DNA from 4 places in the Paenibacillus sp. 01T422 genome. Region 2 is predicted to be linked to each of the others. Evidence: riboswitches for the same ligand, from Rfam matches in the RefSeq annotation. Region 2 holds a riboswitch; each other region holds the start of a gene.
What was found. A riboswitch is a leader RNA that binds a small molecule or an ion and turns the genes downstream of it on or off. The one in region 2 is predicted to bind cyclic di-AMP.
Positions count from the first base shown of each region.

Region 1: it holds a riboswitch for cyclic di-AMP, as region 2 does, so the genes downstream of both, AC1DUA_RS15040 (C40 family peptidase) here and AC1DUA_RS30460 (hypothetical protein) in region 2, are expected to answer to the same signal.
Region 3: it holds a riboswitch for cyclic di-AMP, as region 2 does, so the genes downstream of both, AC1DUA_RS00465 (hypothetical protein) here and AC1DUA_RS30460 (hypothetical protein) in region 2, are expected to answer to the same signal.
Region 4: it holds a riboswitch for cyclic di-AMP, as region 2 does, so the genes downstream of both, AC1DUA_RS09705 (ubiquitin-like domain-containing protein) here and AC1DUA_RS30460 (hypothetical protein) in region 2, are expected to answer to the same signal.

Region 1 covers NZ_JBFTQB010000234.1:59-2,975, reverse strand. Annotated here, with positions in the region: gene AC1DUA_RS15045 (hypothetical protein) at 1-790, shown strand, start outside; cyclic di-AMP (ydaO/yuaA leader) riboswitch at 959-1,097, shown strand; gene AC1DUA_RS15040 (C40 family peptidase) at 1,101-1,574, shown strand; guanidine-I (ykkC/yxkD leader) riboswitch at 1,701-1,803, shown strand; gene sugE (quaternary ammonium compound efflux SMR transporter SugE) at 1,894-2,214, shown strand; gene AC1DUA_RS15030 (methyltransferase domain-containing protein) at 2,227-2,817, opposite strand.
Region 2 covers NZ_JBFTQB010000749.1:215-4,860, reverse strand. Annotated here, with positions in the region: partial or broken gene AC1DUA_RS30475 (type 2 periplasmic-binding domain-containing protein) at 1-308, shown strand, start outside; gene AC1DUA_RS30470 (hypothetical protein) at 392-1,738, shown strand; gene AC1DUA_RS30465 (oligogalacturonate lyase family protein) at 1,772-2,899, shown strand; cyclic di-AMP (ydaO/yuaA leader) riboswitch at 2,962-3,098, shown strand; gene AC1DUA_RS30460 (hypothetical protein) at 3,185-3,571, shown strand; gene AC1DUA_RS30455 (alpha/beta fold hydrolase) at 3,627-4,499, opposite strand.
Region 3 covers NZ_JBFTQB010000004.1:2,932-7,309, forward strand. Annotated here, with positions in the region: gene AC1DUA_RS00455 (APC family permease) at 1-923, shown strand, start outside; gene AC1DUA_RS00460 (hypothetical protein) at 1,360-1,881, opposite strand; cyclic di-AMP (ydaO/yuaA leader) riboswitch at 2,165-2,333, shown strand; gene AC1DUA_RS00465 (hypothetical protein) at 2,453-2,869, shown strand; gene AC1DUA_RS00470 (hypothetical protein) at 2,964-3,404, shown strand; gene AC1DUA_RS00475 (potassium-transporting ATPase subunit F) at 3,561-3,638, shown strand; gene kdpA (potassium-transporting ATPase subunit KdpA) at 3,686-4,378, shown strand, end outside.
Region 4 covers NZ_JBFTQB010000125.1:3,041-7,686, reverse strand. Annotated here, with positions in the region: gene AC1DUA_RS09720 (TatD family hydrolase) at 1-661, shown strand, start outside; gene AC1DUA_RS09715 (ABC transporter permease) at 647-1,879, opposite strand; gene AC1DUA_RS09710 (ABC transporter ATP-binding protein) at 1,876-2,619, opposite strand; cyclic di-AMP (ydaO/yuaA leader) riboswitch at 2,902-3,096, shown strand; gene AC1DUA_RS09705 (ubiquitin-like domain-containing protein) at 3,387-4,526, shown strand; gene rnmV (ribonuclease M5) at 4,643-4,646, shown strand, end outside.

The sequences.
Region 1 (2,917 bases), on a different contig from region 2:
GGCGGCTCTGCAGCAACCCTTCGCCACGATTGTCTTATTCATCTACCAGATGTGCTGGGGGATGCTGCTGTATAAGCTTGTACAAGGGGTCCTTGTCCCCCTCATGCATCGCTTTCCCGGCGGCGATCAGCCGAAAGAAGCGCTCCAGCTTTTTCTCGCCGAAAGTCAGTTCCAGCTATTCAAAACGGATCTTAGCCATTCCTACTTGTGGTGGCTGGCTATCCTGCTCCTAGCTCGCATGCTGCTTACCCCGATGCTGAACAGCGGCGTCTACTATTCGCTCACGCATTCGGATCAAAATGCCGGCTATCGCTTCGTCCGCGGCATCAAGGAACTCACACTTCCCTTCTTCGCCGCGTATATAATCCGAATCGCCATGTCTCTGCTGCCTCTCATCTGGGTGCTGCCCAAAGCGCAGAAGGTGCTTGCTCACAGCTCATCTTATGAGCAGGCCTCCCTCGACTTACTGCCTTGGCTAATGGGGATGCTGGTTTATGGCTTTCTGCTGCATCTACTTTTTATGTACGTCCAGTTCGCGATTGCGGCGCATCTCGGCATTGTATCCACAGTCATCACGTTCATCCGGTATTCGCTGCCGATTATCGGCCTTTCCCTGATCCTTTTAATTAGTTCAGGACTTTTGGCAGGGATTACGGTCACATCGACCTATATCTGGGCAGGACTGGTAGCGCTAATCATTTATCAGCTTTTCCCGCTCTTCCATATTTTCATGCAAATGTGGTCCATTACCTCGCAATTTCAGCTTCTTTCCGCCAAAATGAGTCGTTAAAACAAAATAAATAAAACCATAATTGGTTTAGATTTGTTCAATCCCCTTGCAAAAGGGGATTTTTTTGTCTGTAAAGCGAACCTTTACACATTTTTTCAGACCAAATTGCACGAAAAAGGAGGAATTTCGATGTTTATGACGAATTAAAGAGACTAGCATTAAAAAACCAAATATTTCATGCCGAATTCCTCATTTCTTGGGGAAACGGGGGAACCACACCGGGTGAATTGATCTTGCAAGACAGGGATCATAGGGAACCTTCAACCGAACCCTCCAGCTAACCTCGTAGGCACCGGAAGGAGACAAGCAGTTGAAAAAGGTTGTTGCTCTTCTTTTTAGTCTTGTTTTGTTTTTGAGTGTAGCTTTAGGGAGTGTGTCTGCGTCAGAATCCACATTGGACTCAACGGTTGACGAATTGATTGGAACACCGTACCGCGATGCGGGAACGACAACAAGAGGCTTTGATTGCTCTGGTTTCACATCGTACGTGTTCAATAAATTCGGCATTGACCTTCCTCATAGTTCAGCAGCTCAAAATAAAGAGGGCTACTGGATCGACAAAAGTGATCTTCGTAAAGGTGATCTTGTGTTCTTCGACACAGGGGGCAAAGGCATTTCTCACGTTGGTATCTACCTTGGAAATGGTGAATTCATTCACTCTGCATCCAATGAAGGTATCGTGAAAAACAAGCTAAGCGAATCCTATTATGCGAAAAGGTATGTATCCGCTAGACGTGTTCTGTGGGATGATATCTACAATCAACTAACTGCTGAATCCAAGTAATTTTCTTGTTCAACATGAATAAAGCCCAGACAAGCGTTAGCTCGAATGAGCCGCTTTTCAGGGCTTTTATTCTTTTTTTGAAATGATGCAACTTGACATAGCATGTTAGCCGTCCTATAATTACGGCATCATGTTTCTAGGGTTCCGCGGCGCTGCAGCGCCGGTCTGGTCCGAGAGAAAACACGCAGCGGATACGCTGTGATCACGGAGGGGAAAAAGCCCGGGAGTCTTATCGCATTAGCGATATTGCTTCCAGGCTTTTTCTTTTTGCCGCGATCTAATGGGCATCTTAGCATACTTTTGAAGGAGTGATTCACAGATGGCATGGTTATATCTAGTCATTGCAGGTGTTTTTGAAGTCGTATGGGCGATCTCATTGAAGTTCTCCAATGGTTTCACACGACTGGTTCCATCCAGCATCACCATTGTCGGCATGATTATCAGCTTTTATTTTCTCGCAGCAGCTACGAAAACTCTTCCTATCGGCACAGCCTACGCGGCTTGGACGGGAATTGGCGCTGTAGGTGCAATTATTATCGGCACCCTATTTCTGAATGAGCCTATTAGTTTACTGCGTATTCTATTCATGATCCTTATTCTGGTCGGCGTTCTCGGCCTTAAGTTCACATCCGGGCACTAAGCTTACGCCCACTCACTCCGGCCGATGATTCCTAAGCCACCATGTAGCTGACATACCAGAAGGAACTGCCGACAAATATCCGCAGATTCTCCGCCAGCGGTTTAAAGATCTCTTGGATTCCGCAATTTGCAGCACCTCTGGTCGAACGTCCACACCAACGATGTGTTTGGCCGTTGCCGCCATGAACTGTGTCCAATATCCAGTACCGCAAGCCACCTCCAGAACGCGGCTCCCAGTCACCTGCCTCTTCACGATATCCGCCAGCATCGCAAGTTCTTGCTGATACTCCGCATCCTCACGAGCATAAATCCGTTCATATTCAGCCGCTCGCGCGCCGTAGTAATCCTGCATGCCCTCTTTCTCTTCACGCAAAAGCCGCTGCCGATCCTTCACCTCGGGAACGATCCGTTGTTTAGCTGCCAATAAGTCGGCAAAAATAGCTCCGCCATGCGAATCATAATTCGCGAGTAGGCCATGCGTCGCCATCACAATAAGCTGCGTCATAGACAAGCCTGTTTCCTCCGCCATGCGCTCCAAATCTGCTTTCACTTTCTCAGGTAAGTAGACGGAAAGCCTCTTGGTTTTATCGTTCTTGTCGTCCATTCGGAGATTCCCCCTTTGCATTTTTATTATTTTAACACATATTATATGTCATTAAAACATATTTATTGAGTTATTTTTCGACAATCGGGAATTTAGGCTA
Region 2 (4,646 bases):
TAATGGCAGCGACGGACGCGATTTCTCAGGAATATGCCAAGGTGCAGGGAGAATCGCTTAAGGTGGCTATGAAAAACAAATATAGACGTGATATTCCGTTTAATCCGACGTTCCCTGAGCTGAGCGAGACGTCTACTTCATTCGGCCCATTGTCGGAGGATATTGAAACGAAAGTCATTACAGGCGGTGCCCAATATTCACCGCAATGGGGGATAGAGCAGCTTCGCAAGGAATGGAAACGTCTTGGCGGCGATAACGTTGACAAGTTAGCGCAGGATTGGTATCAGAACAATGTGAAAGGGAAGTAAAATTTCATAGACGGCTAAGCAGCCTCCCGATTCGAACAGGAGTTGGGAGGCTATTTCATACGGATAAGGGAGTGTAATTCACTATGACAATTGATCCGAACAAGATGCTGCTTGAACAGCTTGCGAAATGGCATGAGGAATACACGCCTGAGCTGCGGATGGTTCGCAAGCCTTTTCATACGCCGGGATATCATAGCACGCTGAAAAATGTAGCGTTTACTCATCCCACCTTGGCAGCTTGTGTCTATGCGCTGGGATTGCTGGACAGTCGCCAGCCTCTTCATGTAGAAAAAGCGCAAGGAATACTTGAGCAAGTGATCAGCCTGCAGGATCAGAATCCCGACAATGCTACTTTCGGCATCTGGTCGTGGTTCTACGAGGAGCCGCTCGAAAGGATGGCACCGCCAGACTGGAACTGGGCGGATTTCTGTGGGAAGCGGCTGGTTCTGGCCGAGCAGAGGCATTCCGATATGCTGAGCCCGGGTCTGCGCGAGCAGATTCGGCATTCGCTTTATTGCGCGTGCGACGCCATTATCAAGCGTAATGTAGGTCCGAGCTATACGAACATTGCCATCATGGGCGCCTTCGTTACTTTGCTCACAGGTGAGGTCTATGGCGAAGCAAAATATTTGAATTACGGGCTGGAGAGGTTACGACTCTTTCGTGAGTACACGAAACAGTTGGGAACTTTCCAAGAGTATAACAGCCCGACGTATACGATTGTTGCGATACAGGAATTGTCCAGCATTTATACGGCGACCCAAGTTGCGGAAGCGAAAAAGCTTAGCACGGAGATGCTGGATGTCGCATGGGGGCTGGTTGCTGACCATTACCATGCCCCCAGCAAACAGTGGTCTGGCCCACACAGCCGTGCTTATCATACGATGATGACGCCAGACATTTTATCTTTCGTGCAGATCGCCAGTCACGGTGAGTTGAAATTCATGCCAGATGATCAGCTGAAGTACAATCTGGACTGGTACGGCAACGACATAAGGTGTCCTGCGAAGTACATACCGGCGTTCAAGCGAACAGAGACAGCGGAACTTGTACAGACGATTAGCAAAGACGAGGTTGGCGTTATCGTTAACCAAGCAACTACGTATATGGAAGGGCCCGTTAGTGTAGGAACTTTCAGCAAGGATGTGATGTGGAATCAGCGTCGCAATTTGCTAGCTTATGTGCGCAATGGCAACCATTCGACCTATATTCATTTGCGCCTGCTGAACGAAGGGTACGACTATTCTTCTGTGTTTGCATGGCGCTTGGGCGTACAGGAAGATGAGCTCGATGCTGCGGCTTCAGTCTTACAAGTGGGAGCGAGTGCAGAGGTTCATGCGGAATTCCGTGCTCCTGATCGCTCGGCGCTTCAGTTGACGTTACCGTTCAAGCCTGATGAGAAGATGAAGATGCTGAGACCTCGGCTCTAACAATGCTGACTAATAAGAATGGAGTGATCATAGATGGCTAAAGGATCTACGATTCGTAATGAGTTCCATCCCTTCAACGATACTTATACAGGTCGTGCTATAACCCGATTGACCGCGCCAGAGCAGGTGAATCATCATCCTTATTTTTATTATAAAATGATCACGAACGACAACTGCTCTCTCATTTACGCTAGTGAACGTGAGGGAACTCGTCAGCTTTATCGCATGGATCTAACTGATGGATCTGCGGTGCAATTAACGGAAGGACCGGATATCCACGATTTCAGTTGCAGTCTGACGAGTGATGATAACTATTTGATCTATTGCAGGGATCAACGGATCATGCGATTGGATATGGCCACGCTTGAGGAAGAGGTCCTATACACGTCACCTGCAGGATGGAAATCGAATGCGAATCCTGGTCTTAGCTCAGACGACAAGTATCTCGCCTTGGTCGAAATAAATGAAAAGGATGTCGTACCAAGTAAAGGGGACTGGTCCAACTTCGAGCCTCAATGGGCAGCGCAACCGCACTGCCGAATCGTCTACCTCGATATTGAGCAGCGGACAAGTCACATCGCGCACGAGGAGCTAAACTGCTGGCTTGGGCATCCGCAAATTCGTCCGCATGATCCATCGACCATTTTATTTTGTCATGAAGGTCCTGGGCATCTGATCGATGCCAGACTCTGGCTCGTCCAAAAGGACGGGACGCGGCTGCGCTGCGCCAAGGAACAAACGCATGATGAACTCATCACGCATGAATATTGGCTTGCCGACGGCTCTAGATTTGCCTATGTGTACCGGCATAAGGATGATCTCTATCACGAAAGTATCCGGTTCATGGACTCGGAGACGCTGGAAGAAGAGATCTGGATGAACAGCTCCAAGTATTGCCATTTTATTTCCAATGCCAACCATACGCAGATCGTAGGGGACGGACAATTGCCCGAGCAGCATTTCATTTATTTAGTGGATGTAGCATTGAGGCAAGAAGAGCGGCTGTGCTCCCATGGTACTAGCTGGAAGTCATACGGCAACACACAGGACGCCCACYCGCATCCGACTTTCTCGCCTGATGGCTCGTTTGTTATCTTTACCTCGGATATGGAGGGAGTTCCCAGTATTTATAAAGTGGATTTGGTTACAAGGAATGCATGACTAATGACATAGCATATATAAGAAAATATTACTATTGCTTCTCCTTAAGCATTGGAGTAAATTGATAAAATACGCTTAATTCTTTAGATTAAAGAAGCGGGGGAACCAAGTTTCCTGGGGTGAGTACACATCTATCGTGTTAGGGTTAACTTTCAACCCGAATCCGTCAGCTAACTTCGTCAGCGTAGAAAGAGAAGGATAGAAATATTAATTGGAACCATGCTACTTGAGGTTCTATTCCCTCGCTTCCTTTTTCTCTTCTAGAGAAAATAGGAGGAACTAGACATGCTGCTAAGGAAAGTAACCAATGAGCTGAAGAATCTTTTTCCATGGAAGAGATCTAACAATTCTGCACAACGTCATCATGAGATTCTTCACTTAAAACAGCGTTTGGAAAAATTCGACATTCAATTTCCGAACTTGGCTTACCGACCATCAGACGTAGAAACACAGACTTTAATGGAAATAAGCAAAACGGTCGCTCAGAGCAATGAGCTGCTCGATCAACTAAGCTCAGAAAAGGAATTAGCGGTTGAACAATCGCTAGCCAATCGCGTCGGAACCTCTCCCCAAATTTTGGAGGATCATCACAACTTTATCGTCACCATGGCACATATCCTTAGTGGTCCGTATCCTTGCCTTAGAGAGTACATTAACAGCAATACGATTTAACTATCTCCAATAATAGTGAAGGAGCTTGCCTTGCGGCAGCTCCTTTTTCGTATTTTTAAGTAGTAGAACCCCAAGCATATACACGACCAAAGAAGCGTTTGATAAGTTCAGCAACTTGCTGGCTTTGTTCCTCCAGAACAAAATGCCCTCCGCACAAAAAATGAGTTTCCACACAATTTGATAGTTCTCCGAAGGCAAGAGCTCCTTCCAACGTAAAGATAAAATCATTTTTGCCCCAGGTTATCAGGATAGGAGGTTGATAAGTTCGTAAGTATTGCTGCCAAACAGGGTATTGTGCCACATTGGTCCGATAATCGTAGCCTAATTCCAATTGAATTTGGCTATTACCCGGTCGATCCAAAAATAATTGGTCCATTAAATAACCATCGGGGCTAATCAGATAAGGCTGGCACACGCCAGTTACATATTGCATTTGCGTAAATTCAAAGGTTACTAGCTTGGCAAAAGCTGCTTCGGTTGCAGGATTTCGATCCACCCAAAGTGCTTTGAAAAGATCGAACGGTTTCCCTAATCCGTTGGCACTAACTACGGCATTCTGAATAACGAACCCGAGAATGCGATGCGGATTGCGAACAGCCAGTCTGAAGCCGATTGGTCCCCCATAATCATGGGTGTACAAAATATATTGAGAAATACAGAGAGAATCAATAAGCTTTTCAATCATAATCGATAGATTCTCAAAGGTGTATGAATAGTCTTCTATGGAAGGCATACTGCTATTTCCAAATCCTAGATAATCAGGCGCAATGATATGAAATCGGTCTGCCAGATGAGGAATCAAATCCCTGAACATATGGGATGAGCTTGGAAAACCATGAAGAAGGATGATGGTTGGATGATCCGGACTTCCGGCTTCGCGGAAAAATAGCTCCCAACCATCGATCTTCATTTTTTTATAATAAACCATGATTTCAACTTCCTCTCCAGCGAGTTCATACTAATCCCTAACAAAAATATGTGAATATGACGTATTTAAGTACTTAGGAGCTAGAGGACGTGGTACAATTTAGCCTAGGTAGCTAATTCTTTTTCACCATCATTTAACCGGTATTCA
Region 3 (4,378 bases), on a different contig from region 2:
TCCAAGGCACCACCGCAATGATCCTTGTGCTTGCCGCGAATACTGGGTATTCGGCCTTTCCGTTGCTCGCTGTTAATTTGGCCAGGGACAAATATATCGCTAGAATGTTTACGATCAGAGGGGATCGATTAGGGTACTCGAACGGGATCATTTTTCTGGCGGTCATGTCAATCATCTTGATTATCGCTTTCAAAGGCAGGACGGAACATCTCATTCCGCTGTATGCCGTTGGTGTATTTATCCCCTTTACGCTCGCGCAAACCGGGATGCTGGTGAAGTGGGTACGCGAAAAGCCCAAGGGCTGGATCGTTAAACTAACGATCAATTTGATTGGCGCGTTGATTAGCTTTACCGTAATGCTGATCTTTTTTATCACCAAGCTGGGGCAGGTATGGCCTGTGTTTATCTTCCTCCCCTTGATTGTTTATACGTTCCATAAAATCAAAAAGCACTATGAGGCTGTCGGTGAGCAGCTCCGAATCACGACATGTGAGCCTTCCGTCGAGATCAAAGGCAATGTGATGATCATACCTGTCGCGGGAATTACACATGTCGTGGAAAATTCGATGAATTACGCCAAATCGCTGGCGCCGGACCAGATCATTGCTGTGTATGTGGCCTTTGATCGGGAAGCCGAGAAGCAGTTCCAAGAGAAATGGGAGTGTTGGCAGCCGGATGTGCGGTTAGTCACGCTGCATTCTCACTACCGAAGCATCATTCAACCGTTGACGAAATTCATCGATACCGTGGAACATAAGGCGAATGAGTCGAACTTCCGGGTAACGGTCTTAATTCCGCAGTTTATTCCCAAACGGAACTGGCAGCACATTCTCCATAATCAGTCGAGCTTGCTGATCCGCGCGTTTCTGCTATATAGGCGGGATCTCATCGTGACGACGGTGCCGTATCATTTGAAGAAGTAGATGTTATTAAAGTACAGGAATCGGCGGTAATGCGCTATTTCTGTGCTTTTTTAACATATAAGAATGAGTTTAGGGGCTACCACGGGTCATCCCGTGGTGCCATGGGATGCTTCGTTGCACTTTGTGCAATAGGAGAGCGGTCTTTTGGTTGCAATCGCAGCCCTCGTTGCACAAAGTACACTCATTTTGGCGCTGTTGCCCGAAGAGAGCGGTTTATAGCCCGTTATGTTGTACTAAGTACAATATAGGGGAGTGCGGAGGGCTAAATGCGGTTATAATATTGCACAAAGTACAACATAGGGATTGCAATCGAGATATCGGCAAGTGGAGATGGAGCTCGTTCGTCGTTGACGGAGGATGAGGTAGAGGTAGAGGTAGAGGTAGACATCGTCCATGAGGACGGTGTCTTTTTAATTTCTGGGATGGTGCGGTTGCCCTACATCGTAGGGCTCCCTGTTTTGATTGTTTTCCCAAAGTGGTGCTCTCTCTGCACCCGTCGGATGAACGCTTGTAGTTCCTGCTTAGTTTCACATACGGCTGCATGCTCCAACCAAAGGAAAAACCTTTTTTTACATATGGCAGAAGCATGCAGCGGAAAGGTCTCTCTTGATTTAATAACATAGAGTCCAGAGGGAACATTCTTCCAAGGCGCCGTGAAATTCATGCGGATAGATAACCTTGATCGTTTCTCCCAATCTTGCTCCTTTTGTTTATTACGTATAGACCTATACATGTTCATGATCACGTAATGCTCGGAGATTTCAGTCCATTTGGCATAACCAGCTTGCTGCGCTTTTTGAATAATTTCTGTCTTCTCCTTACAGAACCAGTACCCGGCAATAACAGGGAAGCGGTTAGCCTCTTCTAGCCATAAGACACCGAACCACTCGTAAGTTAAGCGGATCGGATTTAACGCATCGGGGATTAACCCTAAATAATAACGGGGAGCGGTAGCCATCGTCATTTCTCCTTTGCACGTAAGACCTGTCAGAAATAATGTGTGTGTTCTGCTCTTCAATTGTAAGGGTGGGAGTAATAAAAATGGGGTAAATAAAAGGGGGGTAACCTATAAAAAAACGATAAAAATGGCGTAAATGGAAGAAAAGCGAAGCTTGGATAGCGATAATGCATGCTTTGATTAATTGGAAGCGCACCCATTAGTCATTATGCCATTAAAGAGGTCGCGGTACGTTTTACAGGCTGAGCTCCAGGGCGTAAGATTCAGAGCATCAACTTCACACAAGTTGATAACGCTGAGTCCCCGCAAGGGGAACGGGGGAACCAATAGAGGACGACAGTGGATCAACGTCTTCGTGGGGTGAATCCAAGGCAAGCTCCAGCTTGCCAAGGTAGGGCGCTTCCAAGCCCGAATCCGACAGCTAACCTCGTAGGCGAATTGGGAGAGAGCCAACGTTCTATCGTGCTAATCACAGCTCGTATCTACAAGCTGCCATGAAGCCCGAGAGCAGAGAGTCTCTGCTCACAGGCTTCTTTTTGTTGTCCAAAAAATGAGGAGAGTGAATCTAGTAATGGTTCCCGAATGCAAGATTACCCGAATTGAATGCTACCGCTTTGATGATGAGTTATCCGACAAATTGCTGCCTGGGCATGGCCGCGACTGCCATTGTGGTATCCTTTCCATCTCAACAAGTCTGGGGACATGTGGGTTAGGGGATTATGCAATTCCTTGCGGCAACCTGAAGGGGGATCTCGTTCAATGGGCTGTTGTCTTTCAGAAGCTCAAAGGGCTTTCCCTTGAGGACGGTTTGGAATATGTCCTTCAGAAGAAAGAGGCATGGGGGGAAACAAGGACTCATGTCATGGAGTCGGCATTAACGGACTTGTCTGATAAGCTTCAACATCGATCAATAGGCAAAAAAGAGCTGGATGTTCTATCGAATAGGTCCTATATCTTTGACCATTCAGAGGCTTATGTCTCTTTCTAAGCAGGCATTTTTATGCTTTTTTTATATGCACGCTATAGATTCTTTACCTCATTTTTATACAGTTCGGCGTTACAATGAGTCAGGAAAGGAAGCGATGAACGTCATGCAAAGCGATTTGCTGCTGATAGCTGCGCCGACCAAGGCTGGCGAGGACTTTATGAAGCAAATAAAGTTGAGTGGCTTCCCTTATATTGCATTAACCAACAATAAGATGGAAAAACTCAAGCTAGAAGGGCAGGGAATGAATAAAATCATCCAAGTGGATACATCGGTACCGGGTAAATCTACCCCTATCATTCCCGATTATCCGATCGGAAGCATTATTTTGTTCGAAGAGAGCTTGACGTTATGCTGCCGCTATATTCAAATATGCCGCAGTTGGACTTCAGGGCCTATCTATGTGATAACCCAAAGCGTAAATCCCAGATTGATTTACAAAGTGTTAGGCGCTGACTATGTTATTTATTCTAAAAACGGTGATGTGAAATTTCTATTATCATCTCTATTACAAACAAATAAATTAGGTTCTGTCTGATTTGAAGGAGGTGCGTTATGTACAACGATGTGACGATGATTTTATTAATGGCATTAACTTTCCTCGGGTTCTGGGGATTTATGAAATTTTGTGAAAAAGCGTAAGCTGATGCTTTCGATGCAAGTTTTTGAATGAAAACTTATAGGAGGCAACCAAATGATTGTAATTGGACTAATTGCGCTAGCTATCATGGTGTATCTCGGTTTTGTTTTAGTAAAGCCCGAGAAATTTTAATGGATAGATTAGAACTTATGTAAGCAGGGGGAGAACCTACTATGGGTATGGGATTGTTGCAAGTAGTCATCACGCTGGTGATTATCATGCTTTTGGTGAAGCCAGTGGGTAGTTACTTGGTGAAAGTATTTGGTTATGAAAAGAGTGGCCTGGATCGTGTGTTTGGTCCCTTCGAGCGAGTGTCCTATCGCTTAATGGGTGTTAAAGAAGAAGAAGCGATGGGGTGGAAGAAGTACTTAGGAGCTGTATTAATTGTCAACTTTGTCATGATGATCCTGATGTACGCTGTGTTTCGGCTTCAAAAGTATCTACCGCTTAATCCCGATGGGATCGGTAACGTATCTCCCACAATCGCTTTTAATACAGCTATTTCCTTTATTACGAATACGAACTGGCAAGCTTATAGTGGTGAAAACACACTATCCTACTTCTCTCAGATGGTAGCCATTACGTTCCCGATGTTTACGTCGGCGGCAACCGGGTTCGCAGTAGCTGTGGCTTTCATCCGTGGATTAGTTGGCCGTCAAGATAATCTCGGAAACTTCTACGTGGATATGACTAGAGCGATTACTCGCGTATTTCTGCCGCTTAGCTTCATTGTCGCTTTAATTTTAGTCTTTCAAGGTGTTCCGCAAACCCTGCTGGGAGCAGTTCAAGCGACAACGATTGAAGGGGCTGAACAAACGATTACTCGCGGTTTAGTTGCTTCTTTGGAATCGATTAAGCATATCGGCACCAAT
Region 4 (4,646 bases), on a different contig from region 2:
TGGTTTTAATCGGGAGACGATTCCTAGTTCAATAGCACTTGCCGAAAAATACGATTTCATCTATTCAACGGTAGGCTGGCACCCCGTGGATGCGATTGATATGAAACCAGGGGATTTGGAATGGATCGAATCGTTGTGTCAACATGACAAAGTGGTGGCTATCGGGGAGATCGGACTGGACTATTATTGGGATAAGTCGCCTAAGGATGTACAGCAGCGGGTCTTTCGCGAGCAAATCAGGTTGGCGCGAAAGCTTCAAATGCCGATTGTGATTCATAATCGAGACGCGCATCAGGATATTTTGACCATTTTAAAAGAAGAGAAAGCTGCTGAAGTCGGGGGAATTATGCATTGTTTCTCGGGGAGCTGGGAGACGGCAAAGCAGTGTCTGGATATGAATTTCCATATTTCCTTCGGGGGGCCTGTGACTTTCAAAAATGCAAGGCAGCCCAAGGAAGTGCTGGCGCAAGTTCCTTTGGACCGTTTGTTAATTGAGACGGATGCTCCATACCTGACCCCACACCCTTACCGCGGCAAGCGCAACGAATCGGCTTATGTTCGGTTGGTAGCCGAAACGGCCGCGGAAATTAAGGGCTTGAGTCTAGAAGAGCTTGCAGAAATAACGACAAACAACGCCATCGCCTTGTTAGGTCTCAAGTAAAGCGTTCTTTGCAAATTTTCGACGAAGCAAGACGCCACAAGTGAGCGAGATAAAGAGGAAACCGATGAGCGGCACAACAAGGTAGATAGGTGAAGAGCGAATCAATAACGGAATCGAAAGCATACATAATTCTAGCAGCAAGGCTGACCAAATGATGAAGGCTAAGGAGCCGGCTTTCAACTGACGGTTAAGTGGGTACATTTCAAGCCAGAAGGTATAGCGGTGTGAACGCTCAAGTGGCGTGAGTTGAACCATGGAAATAACTATAGCGATAAAGAAGATGAGAAGTCGCGCTGTGCTGCTGCTTGAAACTGCGATGGCTAATGTGCCCAGCAAAGATATACGCATGACAATCGCGAATAACTCCGTACGTAGAAATGTTTTCATATATATGTACAGATAGGTGGCATCTTGTTTAAAAGGAATAAATCTTGTGACCCCGCTGATCCAGCTTCGGCGGGTTATTCGCGTTCCCAATTGTGGAACATCCACGAACCAGTTGAAAAAGGAATAGAGCCGTGCCTGCTGCTGCCTTTCCTTCGCAATGAGATAGTCCCAACCGATGTAGTACTTGGATACGTAATGCGTGGCTGTTAACCAAGCCAATGTAAGTACAAGAGCAGCCCCGCTTGCCCAGAGAACGCTGGTCAGAAATTGCAGAGAAATCAGCACGGCTGTTGCTATCCAGCGGAAGCTAACGGAAACCCTTCTCGCACGTTCATGTGTGAATCGGCTCTCTTGCCAGCTAGCCAATAAATGGCCTACCTTCATTAATAGAAGCAAGGCGAGCATCCATAAGAAATGCTGTTCGTCATGACCGAGGCAATGATGATACAAGGGCCATAATACAACCCATGCCAGAAATGTCCAAAATGCTTGCAGCACCAAGCTGTACTTGAATCCGCCACGGAAGTAAGGACCCATCTGATGTTCAATGCGCAGTAAAAACATACGGTCCGCGCTTCTCGCTAATGTACGAATCGGGCTTGAGGATAACAAAGGAACGAGCAGCAAAAGGACGATCCACAGATAAGGATAATCTGTCGGAAGGCGCTGTAGTATTTTTGCATAATAATAGGAAGAAAGGATGACAAGAAATAACAGGAAGCCAAAAAAATTACTGCGCGCTGCATACTGCAAGTAGCCCATGGATTCCTTCATATAATGTTCAAATCTCTTCTGCCATAGGGCACGGGTATCCATGTCCATTGCTTTCATACCAGTTCTCCTTTTACAAGCTTATAAAAGATGTCGTCCAATGACGCTTGCTGGAGCCCCGTTTGGTGACGTAATTCGACTAAATCGCCTTGGGCAACCATATGTCCTTTGTGCAGAACGACATAGTTATCGCAATATTTTTCAATGGTAGACAAAATATGCGAGGATATGAGGAATGACGCGCCACGCCGTTTCATTTTGACCATTAATTCGAGCAATGAGCGGATGGCTAACGGATCGAGTCCGAGAAAAGGCTCATCAATGATATAGAGGGAAGGTTCGATTAAGAACGCGTTCATAATCATGACCTTTTGCTTCATCCCTTTGGATAGATGGCTTGCGAAGGAATTGAGCTTGTCCTGCATGTGGAACTGCTCGAGAAGCGCTTGTGAACGTGCAAGATAGTCATCTTTCGTTAAGCCGTAGGCCATGGCGGTTAATTCCAGATGTTCGCGAATGGTAAGCTCTTCATATAGCTCTGGACTTTCGGGTACATAAGCATAAGTGGCACGGTAAGGCAGCGGATCTTCGGCTAGTGTCAAACCGTTAATTTTGACTGAACCCCTTTGTGGTTGAAGCAGTCCAAGGATGTTCTTGATGGTCGTACTTTTTCCTGCGCCATTCAGTCCGATCAATCCCATCATTTCACCCTGACGGATTGAAAATGTGAGGTCGTGAAGAACGGGTTTATTTGGTAAATATCCCCCGAATAAAGAGTCGACTTGTAATATGAGCCCCATCTCAGTGCCTCCCTAAATATCTATTTATTGGAATTTATACATCGGTTTCATACCTGATAATTATAAACAAATTTAGTTTAGAAGCCTAGTTTAAGAGCGAAAACACGAAGAAACTTAGTATACGTACGTTATAGTGAGATAAATGTAGATAAAAAGTGGTTTTATTTCGAAAATAAGCTATTTTTAATTGATTTAGCCCTTTTTAGTAGGTGTCAATCCCTTTACAGGCAGAGATTAACAGCGTAATATACTTTTCATAATAACTTAATAACCAATTTGCCATTTTTCCATTCGCTGAGTTCCAATTATGGGAACGGGGGAACCACTGTTAACTTTATAAAGCGGCATCGCTGAGGAAGTAAACAGAGTGAGTAACAGGGGTGAATCTTGGACGTTTAACGGAAGTTTACGTCTGAGTAGGGCGACTCTCACGTCCGAATCCGTCAGCTAACCTCGTAAGCGTAAGAGAGGTAACGATTGTCGTTCGTGCTATTTGTGTATTTTTACTATGCAAACTAAGCCAGCGAGAAGAGTCCTCTTCTTGCTGGCTTTTTGTCCCCATAAGGACTTTTAACTGTTTCGGACGATTAATCATAGCCCGGAATTCATAGGATGATGAATAGCAAAGCGGGGTGGGACGACCAGAATGCAGCCGTTTCTAAGCAGCTGCTGATGGACGACACGTTAAGTTAAATTAAAAACCTTAGTCGCGTCAAATTTAATCATGCTGTAACCTGGCGGCGAGGCTTTGAAGGAGGACCGAAGAAGTGGGCAGTATCTCTTTTAGCGAGACCCATGTAAAACGATCATCCAGCATGTCCTTCGCATTGCGATGGAAGCATGAAAACTTGCGTTTGATTTTAAGCCTGGCTATAATCTCAATCGCAATGACTTTCATGTTTTTGGTGTTGTTGTACGGTACGGCTACCAAGAGCGTATCCGTGGTTGTGAATGGACAAGAAACCGTTGTGCATACGAAGCAATGGGTCCTGCAACGCCTACTGGATGAACAAGCCATAACGATTGGTGAACACGATGAAATATCTGCAGACCCTACAGCTACTATCAAGGGCGGGGACAAATTCGTCATCGAACACGCTTCTCCAATTCAATTGACTGCTGATGGAAAGACCACCACTGTTTACACAACTGCAAGAACGGTTGAAAGTGCATTGCAACGTTTACATATTGCACTTGGGGAGCACGATAAGCTGACTCCCGAACCGACATCCTCTTTAGGCACAGGCGATGAAATCAAAATCGTCCGTGTAAAAAAAGAGACGGAAGAAGTAACAGAGCCGATCGCATTCGACACGGAGAAGAAAAGTGATGCATCGCTGCTTAAGGGTAAAGAGCAGGTCGTTCAAGAAGGTAAAGAGGGCGTACTTCTGAAAAAGAAAGAAAAGACTTACGAAGATGGCGTGTTAGTCGCAGAAGCTGTTGTAGGTCAAGAAGTACAGGAACAAAGTGTTAAAAAAGTAGTGTCAATTGGCACGAAGAATCCCGTTGTTGTTCTTTCGGCATCATCCCCTAGCGTGGATGAGGTTTCTAAGAATGGTGTAACATTCGGGTATAAACAAATTCTGAAGAATGTGAAGCTCACGGCTTACTCAGCGGGAGCCGATTCAACAGGCAAATCCGAAGGTACTCCTGGGTATGGTAAGACGTATACAGGAACTACGGTTACTGAGGGCAGAACGATTGCGGTTGATCCGAAAGTTATCCCACTAGGATGGTGGGTTTACATTGAGGGCGTCGGCTTCCGTCGTGCTGAAGATATCGGTAGTGGTGTGAAAGGTCAAATGATCGACGTCTATTTCGAAGATCATGGCTACGCCAATAAATTCGGAACGAAACAAGGGTACACGGTCTATGTCGTAGGACCGAAAAAGCCGTCTGAAAATTAACGTGTAAACGTCTGTTTCAGCGGGAACAATGTCAATATACGTTGCCAGGCAAGCAGCCTGGGCGAAAGAAGAGGGAACCCCTCTTCTTTTTCTGCGTACTGGGAAGGGAACCGATTATGA